4 regions of the Cupriavidus sp. NPDC089707 genome follow, and region 4 is predicted to be linked to each of the others. Evidence: predicted binding sites of a transcription regulator. Region 4 holds the regulator's gene; each other region holds the start of a gene.

Region 1 (3,505 bases), on a different contig from region 4:
GCATTGCCTGCGGCCATGCGCACTGCCGCATCGTCGGCAAGCCGGTCGAGGCCTGGGAAGACGGCCAGCAGGTGCTGGCGCTGTACCAGCCGGATCCCGTGATCGAAACCATCATGGCGCTGCAGAGCGAGGTCGAAAACCTGCGCGCGCTGCAGGAAACGCGCGCGACCCCGGCCGATCTGGTCGGCAGTTCGCCCGGCTTCCGTGCTGCATGGAACCTGCTGCAGCGCGCCGCAGCGAGCAACGTGACGGTGCTGCTGCTGGGGGAGACCGGTGTTGGCAAGGAGCGTTTTGCGCAGGCGCTGCACAGTGTCAGCGGCCGTGCCGACAAGCCCTTCATCGCTGTCAACTGCGCAGCGATTCCCGATGAGCTGATCGAGTCTGAACTGTTCGGTGTGGAGAAGGGCGCCTTTACGGGCGCGCACCAGTCGCGGCCCGGCCGCTTCGAGCGCGCGCACGGCGGCACGCTGTTTTTGGACGAGCTGGGGGAGTTGTCGGCATCGGCGCAGTCCAAGCTGTTGCGGGTGCTGCAGGAGGGGGAAGTCGAGCGCGTGGGCGGCTCGGGGTCGCGCAAGGTCGATGTGCGGCTGGTGGCTGCAACCAACGTCGATCTCGCGCAGGCGGTCAAGGAAGGCACCTTCCGCAAGGATTTGTATTACCGGCTCAACGTGTATCCGGTGACGATTCCGCCGTTGCGAGAGCGGCTGGATGATATTCGTTTGTTGGCGGAACGCTTTGTGGCGCGCTATGGGGCGCGGCATGGCAAGCGCATTCTCGGCATTACGGATCGGGCATTGGCCGAGTTGCGGCGCTATGACTGGCCGGGGAATGTACGGGAGTTGGAGAACGTGATTGAGCGGGGGGTGATCCTTGCCAGCAACGGTGGTCAGATCGGTGCCGATCATCTGTTCCTGCCCGCCAGCGCTGCGCCGCCGGTGGATACCGCACCACGCCTTGGCGCTGGCGGGACTTTGCCAGAACTGCGTGAGGCGGCTGTGCATGCGCTGCTTGACCAGTTGTCGGAGCAGCAGCTGGCGCTGGGGGATGTGGAGACTGTGTTGATGGAGGCGGCGATGCAGCGGACCGATGGGAATATGAGCCAGGCGGCGCGGTTGTTAGGGATTACGCGGCCGCAGTTGGCTTATCGGTGGAAGATGAGAAGAGGGGGGAATTGACTCTTTTCTTGTTTGCCTGCGGCTTTTTATCTGATGGATATTTGATATGCCCGGTTCCGCCCTAAAGGGGCCGAGCCAAGACTTTCGGAGCCGATCGCCCTGTCGCCAGGACTGGCAGACCAACCAGGACCCGCGCGCCGCGCAGCCGAAGGCGTTCCTGCCTTGCCGCCAGCAGCAGGGGCCACCAACCCTCTGGGCTCGTTCAATCACCGCGTCAACCCGCAGCCACCGTAGTGCACCCGTGCGGCAGGCAGTCCTGCCTTGCAACGAAGCCCAGCCCCGCACGAAAGCCGCCGCCCACTACGATAAAAGTGGCCGCCCGCCCGGGGCAGCAAACGCGCTTTCTGGTGACTCTTTGTCGCTCGGACAAAGAGTTACCCGCCCTTCAGGGCGGAACCGGGCATATCAAATGTCCGCCAGATGCAAAGCCGAAAGGGATAACCCCACACCAGCTTCACCATTTGATCCATCCCCAATCCCAGCCCCCAGCCTAAGCGGCAGCGCAATGCTGCACCGCGCAGTCGAATTTCCATCACTACATCAGACTGTTAGCCGCAATCGCCCGCACCTCGCTGCTGCGCCGCAAGGTAAATAAGCCGACTTTCCTCCGCTACCCGCAAACGCCCACCCCAGGCGGCTTTTGATCATTTGATCAAACACTCCCCACAGCTTGATCAATCGATCGATTGCCACAATGCCAGCGCTTGCGGGTTAACGCTGACGCAATCCACCCCCATCCCCGCAATCCCTTATCCCACCGCGCTTTAAAGCCCTTGGCACGGTCTTCGCAGTAAGCCCCGCACCCAAGCCACTGCGAAGGAGCCTGCCATGACCGCCCCATCGGTCCCTCTGTTCGAAGCCACGCCTCGCTACGTCCGCGTCGAAAACCGTACGCCCGAAGGCTTCGTGCAATTCGCCTTCAGCGTGGCCGACCCCGACCTGAACGTCGAACTGATCATGCCCGAGCCGATGTTCGAAGCCTTCTGCTGCGTCAACCGCGTGCGCTTCCTGCCGCCGCTGACAGAAGCCCCGCAGCAAGACGAAGACTGACAAAGCAACACCACCCACCGCACCACAAGAGAGGGACACAGGAGACCAAGCGATGCAAGTCGACATCAAGACCCAGCAGATCCAGCCGCTGCGCCAGACCTACGGCCATGTGGCGCGCCGCTTCGGCGACAAGCCGGCGTCGCGCTACCAGGAGGCGACCTACGACGTGCAGTCGGAAGTCAACTTCCACTACCGCCCCACCTGGGACCCCGGCTTCGAGCTGTACGACAAGCGCCGCACTGCCATCGTGATGCAGGACTGGTACGCGCTGAAGGATCCGCGCCAGTACTACTACGGCGCCTACGTGACCACACGCGGCCGCCAGCAAGATGCCGCCGAGAAGAACTTTGCCTTCGTCGAGAAACGGGGCCTGCTGCAGGCCCTGCCGGCCGAATGGCAGGAACGCCTGGCCACGGGCCTGCTGCCGCTGCGCCACGTGGAGTGGGGCGCGAACATGAACAACTTCTATTGCGCCGACTACGGCTGGGGCACGGCGATCACGCAGGCCTGCACCTACTGCGCGATGGATCGCCTCGGCATCGCGCAGTACCTGTCGCGCATCGGCATGCTGCTCGACGGCAATACCGGCGTGGCGCTGGAGCGTGCCAAGGTGGCGTGGCTGGAAAGCGCCGCGTGGCAACCGCTGCGCCGCTATGTCGAGCACAGCTTCGTCACCGAGGACTGGTTCGAGACCTTCGTTGCGCAGAACCTGGTGCTCGACGGCCTGCTCTACCCGCTGGTCTACCAGCACGCCGATGCAGTCATCGTGCGCGCCTGCGGCACGGGCCTCGCCGTGCTGACCGAGTTCATGAACGACTGGCGCGACGAGCATGCGCGCTGGGTCGATGCCGTGATCCAGGCTGCCGCCACGGAGTCCGACGCCAACCGTGAGCTGCTATCCGGCTGGGCGCACGCCGCCGCCGCGCAGGTGGCCGAAGCGCTGGTGCCGGTCGCCGATGCGCTGACCGGCGCCGACGGCGCGCAGATGGTCGCGCTGTGCCGCGAGCAGTTCGTAATCCGCCTGAACAAGCTCGGCCTCGCCGCCTGAGCCCACGCACACAAGGACACACGGAGACAACACATGACGACCGCCGCCAACGTCTACATCGCCCTGCAGAACAACGACGACACCCGACCCATCATCGACGCCATCACCGAGGCCAACCCGCACGCCGTGGTCTCGCAGTTCCCGGCCATGGTCAAGATCGACGCCCCCGGCCACCTGACCATCGTGCGCGAACTGGTCGCAGGCAAGCTCGGCCGCGACTGGGACCTGCAGG
Region 2 (3,505 bases), on a different contig from region 4:
AGCTGGGCCTTCAGTTCCACGCGCCGGTACGGATTAGCGGTGAAGTTCTGGATTGTGTCGCTGAAGATCTTGTTGTTGCCGATCACGGTCTGCACGTTGTCCGGTGTATCGAGCGACGTGGCGAACAGCCCGATCTCGCGTACCGTGCCGGTGACGCCGCCGACGGTAACGAAGTCTCCCACCTTGAACGGCCGCAGCACCACCAGGAAGGCGCCCGCCGCGAAATTCGACATCAGCCCCGACCACGCCATGCCGATGGCCACGCCGGCCGCGGCAATCAGCGCGGCAAAGGTGGTGGTCTGGATGCCGAAGTAGCCCAGGATGCCGATCACCAGCACCACGTTCAGCGTGACCGTGACGATTGAACCCACATAGCGCAGCAGCGTCGGGTCGACCTTCTGCCTGGTGAGCGCATTCTGCACCATCCGTACCACAAAATGGATCAGCCATCGGCCGATGACCCAGAACGCTAGCGCTGCCAGGATCTTGACCCCGAACTGCGTTGCATAGGCGACCACCAGGGTCTTGAGATTGTCGAAAGTCGTGGCATCCATCGGCGTGTCCTCTCGGTTTGGGTGAGTGGTGCAAGCCCTGCGCGCTGACGCGGCGCAATACGTGGGCACGGCAATTATTGGAATGCCGTGCCTGGAAGTGCAAGCAAATAATTGTCAAGGCAAGCGGTCCGGCAGGCCCGCTTGCCCAGGCGCCGCCGGGCGGCGCATCCGCCTTACCAGTTGGTTTCGCGCTCCGGCGTGGCGGAGATGCGGTGCAGCGTCAGGTCCGCGCCGTTGAATTCGCCTTCGGCATCGAGCCGGATGCCGACCAGCTTCTTGAGCGCCCCGTATACCAGTGTGCCGCCCGCCAGTGCCACCACGATTCCCAGCACCGTCCCGATCAGCTGCGCGCCGAGCGACACGCCGCCCAGTCCACCCAGTGCCTTGGCCCCGAAGATGCCCGCGGCGATGCCGCCCCAGGCGCCGCACAGCCCGTGCAGCGGCCAGACGCCCAGCACATCGTCGATATGCCACTTGTTCTGTGCCAGCGTAAACGTATAGACGAAGAGGGCGCCTGCAATACCGCCAGTGATGAGCGCGCCCAGCGGGTGCATCAGGTCCGAGCCGGCGCATACCGCCACCAGCCCGGCCAGCGGGCCGTTGTAGGCAAAGCCCGGATCATTGCGGCCGGCGGCCCAGGCCGCCAGCGTACCGCCAGCCATCGCCATCAGCGAATTGATCGCGACCAGGCCGCTGATCTTGTCGACGGTCTGCGCGCTCATCACGTTGAAGCCGAACCAGCCCACCGCCAGGATCCACGCGCCCAGCGCGAGAAACGGGATATTGGAGGGCGGATGGGCGCTGATGCGCCCGTCCTTCTGATAGCGCCCGCGGCGCGCGCCGAGCAGCAGCACCGCCGGCAGCGCGATCCAGCCGCCTAGCGCGTGCACGACCACCGAGCCGGCAAAGTCATGGAAGGGCGCGCCGGCAACCTGCGTGATCCAGTCCTGGACCCCGTAGCGCTGGTTCCACGCAATGCCTTCGAAGAATGGGTAGACAAAACCGACCAACACGAATGTCGCCACCAGTTGTGGATTGAAGCGCGAACGCTCGGCAATTCCGCCCGAGATAATCGCCGGAATGGCGGCGGCAAAAGTAGTCAGGAAAAAGAATTTGACCAGGTCGTAACCGCTTTTCTGCGCCAGCGTTTCTGCCCCGGACATGAATTGCACGCCGTAGGCAATGGTGTAACCGATAAAGAAATAGGCAATCGTGGAAACTGCGAAATCCACCAGAATCTTTACCAGTGCATTGACCTGGTTTTTCTTGCGCACCGTGCCTAGCTCAAGGAAGGCAAAGCCGGCGTGCATGGCCAGCACCATGATGGCGCCAAGCAGGATAAACATGGCGTCGGTGCCGGTCTTCCAGTTGTCCATAGTGACCTCATGCTCAAAATGGGCGCATGGGTATGCAAAAAACATTCCAGTTCCGGCTGCATCCTGGTGCCAACTGCACCGGCGTGGGCAGAATCCGCACCGGAATGCCGCGCGCAGGCGACCGGGTGCGCAGTACGTCAGGAGGGAGGCGTCAAGGGCTGTGCCGGAAATGCGCCAGAATGGCGCTTCGCCCGCATGCTCGGCTGACCCGTTATGGTGCGACGCCCCAATTCCGGGCATTTTTCCCATCCGGGTCCGCGCCAGCCGCGCCTTGCGGCACAACGCCGCAGCCAGGCAAATCCGGCTCGTGACAAGCGCAAAAAGAGCGGTAAATTGCCTGCTAACCGGCCTCAAGCAAGGATTTGCGGGTTTTTTCGTTGCATTGATGCCACTGGGGATTGCTCAACGCACAAGGGGCAGATTAGACTGCGCCGATCGATGTTTTGCCGCCAGGCAGGCACATCGGTGACGACGACCAACAAGGGAAATCAGCCATGAATAAAGGTGAACTGGTATCGGCCATCGCCACGGAAGCAGAACTGAGCAACGCCGCCGCTGAGCGCGCGCTCAACGCAGCGCTGGACAGCATCAAGAAGGCAGTGGCAAAGGGTGATTCGGTCACGCTGGTAGGTTTTGGCAGCTTCAGCGCCGGCAAACGCGCCGCGCGTACCGGACGCAATCCGCGCACCGGCGAAACCATCAAGATCCCCGCCGCCAAGACGGTCAAGTTTTCCGCCGGACAGGGTTTCAAGGACGCGGTGAACAAGAAGAAGTAAGCAGTTTGCGTCCACAGCGTGAAAAGCGGCCAGGCAGGCCGCTTTTTTGTTTTCCGCGCCGTGCCGCGATGACCGGCAACGGCGGGGCCGATCCGGGTTAAACTGCCGGCGCACGGATGCCGCCAGCCGGCCCGGGCGACCGCCCCCGCAATCCGAACTCCCCCGCATCATGAACGACCAGTCCCACCAGCTTTCCATGACCGTGCTGATGACGCCGGACATGGCCAATTTCTCCGGCAACGTCCACGGCGGCACTATCCTGAAGTATTTGGACATGGTCGCCTATGCCTGCGCCAGCCGCTATGCCGGCCGCTACGTGGTGACGCTGTCGGTGGACCAGGTGGTGTTCCGCCAGCCGATCCACGTGGGCGAGCTGGTGACCTTCCTGGCCTCGGTCAACTTTACCGGCCGCAGCTCGATGGAAATCGGCATCAAGGTCGTGACCGAGAATATCCGCAGCAAGCTGGTGCGCCACACCAACAGCTGCTACTTCACCATGGTGGCGGTCGACGACAACGGCGCGCCGGCTGAAGTGCCGCCGCTGCAGCCGCGCGACGAGGTCGAGCGCCAGCGTTTTGAGGCCGCCCAGCAGCGCCGTGCGCTGCGCCAGGAAATGGAAAGGCGCCACGGCGACATCAAGTCGCCGGTGACCTGACACGCTGGCATCCACCATGATCAAGCGATCCTGTACGATCCTGGCCCTGGCTGCCTGCGCGGCGGCCACGGGCGGCGCGCATGCCGAGGAGATCGGCAGCGTCAGCACCAATTTCCGCATGACTGGCTCCGACAAGGTCGTGAT
Region 3 (3,505 bases), on a different contig from region 4:
AGCCCTTCGGAGCGGGTCAGCACAAGGTCGCTGGCCGGGTCGCGGTAGCGCCAGTCGGGGCCCGCGCCGGCGTCGAGCAGTACGCTCGGGATCACCAGGTCGATGCCGATGCGCGCGCGCGCTTCGCGGTGCTCGGGCCCGCTCAGGCCGGCACGCTCGCACAGCACCTGCCAGCGGTCCGCGCGCTGGTCGACGCCACCGCTCTCGAAGTGGCGCCAGCGGCTGTGGTAAGGCACCTGCAGGTCCGGATAGCGCTGCCGGATGGTGCTGGCCACGTAATCGGCGATCGCGTGGATGCGGTCGGGGTGCCACGTAAACAATTTGGACGCGCCGCTGGCCACGTGCTCGGTGACCGCCGCGCAATGCGTGCGCACGGCTTCGGCGCACAGCAGCGCCGAAGCGGGGTGCCCTTCCGGCACGGGGCTGAGCCAGCCCGCGCCCGGACGCATTTCCTCGCCTGCTCCCCGACGGTCCATGCCGCCACGATCCTCTTCGGGATACATTGTCATTCGTTCAACCCCCTGCCCTTTGCCAGGGCCAGTTCATCGGCATCCGGCGGCGTGTAACGCGTAAAGTAGCCGGCCGCCACCTTGGCGTCGATCTCGACACGGGCGTCCGCCGGGATCAGGGCTTCGGGGATCGCCACCTGCTCGACCACCTCGATCCCCTGCGCCACCAGCGCGCCATGCTTCATGTTGCTCATCGACGCCCAGCGGTCGATGCGGCGGATGCCCAGCCAGTGGAACACATCCGGCATCAGTTCCTGGAAACGCATGTCCTGCACGCCTGCCACGCATTCGGTGCGGGCAAAGTAAGTCTCGGCCCGGTCGCCGCCCGCCTGCCGCTTGCGGGCGTTGTAGACCAGGAACTTGGTCACCTCGCCCAGCGCGCGGCCCTCCTTGCGGTTGTAGACCACCAGCCCGACACCGCCCTGCTGCGCCATCTCGATGCACACCTCGATGCCATGTGCCAGGTACGGCCGGCAGGTACAGATGTCTGACCCGAACACGTCGGATCCGTTGCATTCATCGTGCACGCGGCAGGCCACTCTTGTCTCGGGCTTGCCGAGCTGACTGACGTCGCCGAAAAAGTACAGTGTCATGCCGCCGATGGGCGGCAGGAACACTTTGAGGTCGGGCCGCGTGACCAACTCCGGGAACATGCCGCCGGTCTGCTCGAACAGGCCGCGCCGCAACGCGCTTTCCTTGATGCCGAAGCGCGCCGCCAGCCCTGGCAGGTACCAGACCGGATCGACCGCTGCCTTGGTCACGCGCACGTCGCCGTTGGCATAGAGGATGCTGCCGTCCGGCGTCAGCCGGCCGGCAGCCATCGCCGATATCAGCTCAGGCATGTTGATATGCGCGCGCGTGACGGCGATGGTGGGGCGGATATCCACGCCCGCCGCGATGCGGTCGGCGAAGACGGACGAAACGAGGTGGCCCCAGGGATCGAGCGAAACGATCTTTTCCGGATCGGCCCATTGCGGGTGCGGGCCGATCGACTCGGCAGGCGCGGTATCCGTCAGGTCGGGACGATGGTCGCGCTGCAGTGAGCCGGAGGCCACCGCCAGCGCGCGGTAGATGGCATAGGCGCCGGCATGGGTGCCGATCACGTTGCGCTGCGCGGGATTCGTCAGGCTGGCGATCACTGGTCCGCGTTCGGCGGCGGTGGGCGCACCCCAGTGGATCGGCTCGGCCGGCTTGTCGCGGCGCGCGTGCGAAGTGAGGACGATATGGTCGGACATGACACCCTCGGTTCCCGATGGAATCCTGACCAAACGGTCAGGTTTACGATTCCATACTAGGCAACGTTCATGCCATCGCCCAATGCCGGTTTACGCGAGTTTTGCCGTGCTCTGTATGGCGCCGTACGCAAGCGGGGCGGCGCGCATGCACGGACGGCGTGCCGGGGACGTGACGCCAACGGTGCGCGCGCACCAGCAGGAGGCAATCTGCCCAGCGCGCAGGCTTGCAAGGCTTACATGGAAGGACGGCTCGCCGAGCCGCGCGCTTGCGACAGCCAGGCCCGCGCCGCGCGCAGCGCGGCCTGCGGGCTCGCGCTTTCCACGTAGCGGTGAAACAGCGCGCCGGCGACGTTGCTCAGCGCCCACGCCGCCGCCATGCCCAGCGCGTTCAGCACCGGCTGCCCCGGCGCAAGGTTCAACACCAGCGCATTGACCAGCAGGCACACCGGAAAGTGCACCAGGAAAACCGAATAGGAAATGCGGCCGAAGAAGCCGACCACATCGCCGCGCGGCCAGCGCTCCATCCAGCCGCCGCGGCGGGCGATCGCCAGCAGCAGCGCGGTGGCCAGCGCCACGGCGATACGCAAGCGGAAATCGACGATCAGCGCCGCCAGCGCCACCGCGCCGAGCACCAGCAGCGGCATGGCCGACCGGCCCGGGTTCGAGGCCCACCATGCCAGCGTGCCCATGCCATAGGCGCCGAAGAAGTACACCGCCCAGATATCCCAGGCGGCATCGCGGTTGAACCAGAACAGCGACGCGACCGCCAGCAGCGCAACCACGCCAATGCCGGCAGCGGCACCCGCCTGCGCCTGGCGCGGCGCAAAGGCGCGTGCGGCCCACAGCGACACCAGCAGCAGGCCAAACAGCTGGAGATCGATCGCGACGTACCAGACACCGGCCGACAACGCATCGACGTCGAGGACGTTATGCAGCAGCGTGAGGTGCGCCAGGAACTGCGTCAGGTGCGGAGGTGCCGGGATCGATTCATGGATCATCCACTGCCGCGCCAGCGCGGCGCCGGCAATGCTCAGCAACAGCGCGGCGGCGAAGGGCACCACCAGCTTCAGGTAACGGCGCCACAGCATCGCCAGCGGATGTTCGCGGATTTCCAGCCTGCCATGCGGTGCCAGGCTGCGCGCCGCCAGGAAGCCGCTGATCACCAGGAACACCTGGACCGCGATGCGGGCATAGTCGTACAGCCAGTCCACCAGCCCCGGGGCGAGGCGGTAGGCCGTATCGGACATCGGCCCGTAGAAAGCGAGGTGATGCAGCACGATCAGCTGGGAGCTGACCGCCTTGAGCGCGTCGATGCAAGGCAGGCGTGACGGACGGGGGCTCATTGCTTTTGGAATATGAAGCGCACGGAAGGCGCGATTCTACCCGTTTGCCCTGATTGAAATGTGGCGTTACATCCACAAATTGCGGATTGGTTACACACTGGCAGCGATTGTTGCTGATTGCTCGCCTTGGACTTCATGTCTCAGCAAAGAAGCATTTGCTTATGACGACTTTATCCTTCGCTCAGCCAAGACCCGGGTATACCCTAGCGTCTTTGCCGCACCGCCGGCCAGCTATCTGGTTTCCGAATGTCCGTCTCTGCCCTGTCTTCCCTGCTTGCCCGCTTGTCCGACGCGCGTCGCCCCCTGGCGGCGCTCGCCTTCTGCGTCATGGCCTCCGCACTGACACCGGCTGTAGCCAATGCCCAGCCGCAAACTCCACTGCTCGACAAGATCCGCGATTCCGGCACCATCGTGCTGG
Region 4 (3,505 bases):
GGCACCAGCAGGAAAATCAACAGCGATACCGGCTTGCCGTCGGGCGACTCGAACGGGATCGGCTCGGCCAGGCGCATGAAGGCGGCGAGCGGTTGCTTCAGGCCCTTGATGCGGCCGTGCGGGATTGCCACGCCGGCGCCAAGTCCGGTGGAGCCCAACGACTCGCGCGCGAACAGGTTATCCGTCACGGTGGCGCGCGCCACGCCATGGTTGTTCTCGAAAAGGAGCCCGGCCTGCTCGAACACACGCTTCTTGCTGGTGACGCTGACGTCGAGGGTGATATTGCCGGGTGGCAGCAATTTGGCCAAACGATTCATGGGCGATGCGCAGGATTTCAGTTAGCGGGCGGATCCGCCGTTCCGCAGGGCAGTGCGTGGCTCAGAGGCTGCCGGTCGCCGGCAACGCCGAGGCGTCCGGCCATTATAGAGCAGCGGCCTCCCTGTGATTGTGCAGCGCAGCGCCGCGCCTGTGGGCGTCCGCACCTCAACCGGGCGGGGCAGGATGCGGTTCTGCATGTATGGCGCAGCATACACCCTGCCGCGGCCATTGCGAACATTCCGTCTCAAACGGGTGACAGGCCTTTGCGCAGGCGCCACAGCGCCGCGGGCGCAAAAAAGCCGCGCAATGCGCGGCTTGCCTGTTCAGTTTTGATTCAGCAGCCCTCTGCGGAGCCACCGGGCATTCTCATTGCTGCATCTGCGCTGCGGCCATCTGGTACTTGACCGCTTCGCGGTCGTGGCCTTGCACGCGGTCCTTGTAGCGCAGTACCTGACGGTCCAGCTTGTCGACGAGTGCGTCGATCGCTGCATACAGGTCTTCATGATGCGCTTCAACGAAGATGTCCTTGCCCCTGAGATGTAGATTGATTTCCGCGTATTGCCGACGGTCCTTTTCCTTGTGGTTGTCGACAGAGAGCAGCACGCTAACGCCAATGACCTGATCGAAATGCCTGACGATTCGCTCCAGCTTCGTTTCCACGTACTCACGCAACGGCGGCGTGATGTCAAGGTGGTGTCCACTGATCTTGAAGTTCATAGCGCTTCTCCTTCTGAAAGAGCCTCACCAGGCAGGCGGTGGGCTCGGCTACAAAGACTTGCGGAGATTCACTGCGGGGATCTTCAGGGCTTCGCGATATTTGGCAACGGTGCGACGTGCGACAACGAAGCCTTGCTCACCCAGCAGTTCGGCGATGCGACTGTCGGAAAGGGGATTCCTCGGGTCTTCGGCTCCTATCAGTTGCTTGATCAAGGCGCGGATGGCCGTTGATGAAGCCGCGCCACCGGTTTCGGTGGACACGTGGCTGCCAAAGAAGTACTTCAGTTCGAAAGTACCCATCGGCGTTGCCATGTATTTATTGGTCGTCACCCGGGAGATGGTTGACTCGTGTAATCCCAGTGTATCGGCAATCTCCCGCAAAACCAAGGGGCGCATGGCGATTTCGCCGTGCGTGAAAAAGTTCTTTTGACGCTCGACAATGGCCTGTGAGACACGCAGGATCGTGTCGAACCTTTGCTGGATATTCTTGATCAGCCAGCGTGCTTCCTGCAGCTTCTGCTGCAGGCCCGCGGTACCCGACTCGCCCTTGGCGCCGCGCAGGATCTGCGCGTACATGTCGTTGATGCGCAGCCTCGGCATCACATCCGGATTGAGTTGCGCGATCCAGCCGCCGCCGCTCTTGCGCACGAACACATCGGGCACCACGAAGTCGGCCTCGGGGCGGCTGTATGCATGGCCGGGGTAGGGGGCCAGCGAGCGGATCAGTTCGTGGGCGGCCTTGAGTGCAGGCTCGTCTACCTGCAGGGCTTTTTTCAGGCGCGTGTAGTCGCGCACCGCCAGCAGTTCGAGGTGGTTGTGCACGATGTTCAGCGCCAGCTCGCGCTGCGGGTGCTGCAGCCGGCGCAATTGCAGGCCCAGGCACTCGGCCGCGTTGCGCGCGCCCACGCCTGGCGGGTCGAAGCTTTGCAGCAGCGTCAGCATCGCCTGCACTTCCTCGATCTCGAATTCGAGTTCTTCCGGCAGTTCGGCGCAGATCTCTTCGAGCGTCGCGGCGAGGTAGCCGTCGTCGTCGAGCGATTCGATCAGGAAGATGGCCAGGCCCTTGTCGCGCACCGAGATCTTCAGCGGCGTGAGCTGTTCCATCAGGTATTCGCGCAACGTGGGCTCGGCCTCGCGCAGCTGCATCGGCGTCTTCTCATCTTCGTCGCCTTGCGGGCGGCGGGCGAAGTCGTCCAGGCTCCAGTCGCCGCCGTAGTCTTCGCCGCTGTTGCTGTCGCCGTAGCTGTCGTCGTCGCCTGCGCTATCGGTGCGCGCCTCGCCGTTGCCTTGCGGTTCGGCTGGTGCCGGCGCCGGCGCGCTCTGCACGTTGACCGAGCCATCGGCGGCCACGCGCAGCGGGCTGTCGATCCAGTCGTTCTCGCGTTCGAGCAGCGGGTTTTCCGTGAGCGCCTGTTCGACTTCCTGCTGCAGTTCCAGCGTCGAAAGCTGCAACAGCCTGATCGACTGCTGCAGTTGCGGCGTCAGTGCCAGGTGCTGGGAGAGGCGGAGCTGTAGCGACGGTTTCATGCGACCTATTCTATGCGCATCTTTCCGTTGTTGGAACGGAAATTGCTATCGATGTCGCGGCTTGATCGACGCCGGCAGTGGGCGGCCCACATCCAGATCATGGGGCCGGTAGCAGGCAGAATCAATGGCCTGCCGCTGCGGGCAGGCGGGTACATCACATGCGGAAGTTTTCGCCGAGGTAGACGCGCCGCACCGATTCGTTGGCGATGATCTCTTCGGGCCGCCCGGCGGCCAGCACGGTGCCTTCACTGATGATGTACGCGTGGTCGCAGATACCAAGCGTTTCGCGCACGTTGTGGTCGGTGATCAGCACGCCGATGTTGCGCGCTTTCAAGAAGCTGACGATGCGCTGGATTTCGCCCACTGCGATCGGGTCCACGCCGGCGAACGGTTCATCCAGCAGGATGAAGCGTGGCGACGATGCCAGCGCGCGCGCGATTTCCACGCGGCGGCGTTCGCCGCCCGACAGCGACAGCGCCGGGTTGTTGCGCAGGTGCGCAATCTGCAGGTCGTCGAGCAGCGCGTCGAGCCTGCGGTCGATCTCGGCCTTGGCCAGCGGCTTGCCGTTCTCCACCTGCAGCTCCAGCACGGCGCGGATGTTTTCCTCGACGTTGAGCTTGCGGAAGACCGAGGCTTCCTGCGGCAGGTAGGACAGCCCCATGCGCGCACGCTCGTGGATCGGCAGGCCACTGATGTGGTCGCCGTCGAGCACGATATCGCCCTCATCCAGGTTCACCAGCCCCACGATCATGTAGAACGAGGTGGTCTTGCCCGCGCCGTTGGGGCCGAGCAGGCCGACCACTTCGCCGCTCTTCACGTCCAGCGAGACATCCTTGACCACTGTGCGCGAGCCATAGCGCTTCTTCAGGTGGCGCACGACCAGCGTGCTGCCGCCTTCGAGGACGGCTGTGGCTTGGACGGAAGGCTTTTCGGCGATGGTGGC

Evidence for each region. Region 4 encodes sigma-54, which starts transcription at its own class of promoters, with help from an activator protein. Its sites were predicted from a motif close to TGGCANGNAANCTGCTTT; they were not measured.
Region 1: the regulator sigma-54 is predicted to act here: its motif matches at 1,950-1,967, upstream of ACIP1U_RS25650 (phenol hydroxylase subunit).
Region 2: the regulator sigma-54 is predicted to act here: its motif matches at 1,962-1,979, upstream of ACIP1U_RS29400 (ammonium transporter).
Region 3: the regulator sigma-54 is predicted to act here: its motif matches at 1,802-1,819, upstream of ACIP1U_RS22690 (GTP cyclohydrolase II).

The regions. Positions count from the first base shown of each region.
Region 1 is NZ_JBIVHB010000021.1:47,514-51,018, forward strand. It holds gene poxR (phenol degradation transcriptional regulator PoxR) at 1-1,175, shown strand, start outside; gene ACIP1U_RS25650 (phenol hydroxylase subunit) at 2,004-2,225, shown strand; gene ACIP1U_RS25655 (aromatic/alkene monooxygenase hydroxylase subunit beta) at 2,278-3,273, shown strand; gene ACIP1U_RS25660 (MmoB/DmpM family protein) at 3,307-3,505, shown strand, end outside.
Region 2 is NZ_JBIVHB010000030.1:36,026-39,530, reverse strand. It holds gene ACIP1U_RS29405 (mechanosensitive ion channel family protein) at 1-554, opposite strand, end outside; gene ACIP1U_RS29400 (ammonium transporter) at 728-1,930, opposite strand; gene ACIP1U_RS29395 (HU family DNA-binding protein) at 2,425-2,706, shown strand; gene ACIP1U_RS29390 (acyl-CoA thioesterase) at 2,876-3,361, shown strand; gene ACIP1U_RS29385 (CreA family protein) at 3,378-3,505, shown strand, end outside.
Region 3 is NZ_JBIVHB010000016.1:8,863-12,367, reverse strand. It holds gene ACIP1U_RS22695 (URC4/urg3 family protein) at 1-509, opposite strand, end outside; gene ACIP1U_RS22690 (GTP cyclohydrolase II) at 506-1,744, opposite strand; gene ACIP1U_RS22685 (acyltransferase family protein) at 1,978-3,087, opposite strand; gene ACIP1U_RS22680 (amino acid ABC transporter substrate-binding protein) at 3,334-3,505, shown strand, end outside.
Region 4 is NZ_JBIVHB010000001.1:75,121-78,625, forward strand. It holds gene ptsN (PTS IIA-like nitrogen regulatory protein PtsN) at 1-317, opposite strand, end outside; gene hpf (ribosome hibernation-promoting factor, HPF/YfiA family) at 685-1,035, opposite strand; gene ACIP1U_RS00400 (RNA polymerase factor sigma-54) at 1,084-2,562, opposite strand; gene lptB (LPS export ABC transporter ATP-binding protein) at 2,717-3,505, opposite strand, start outside.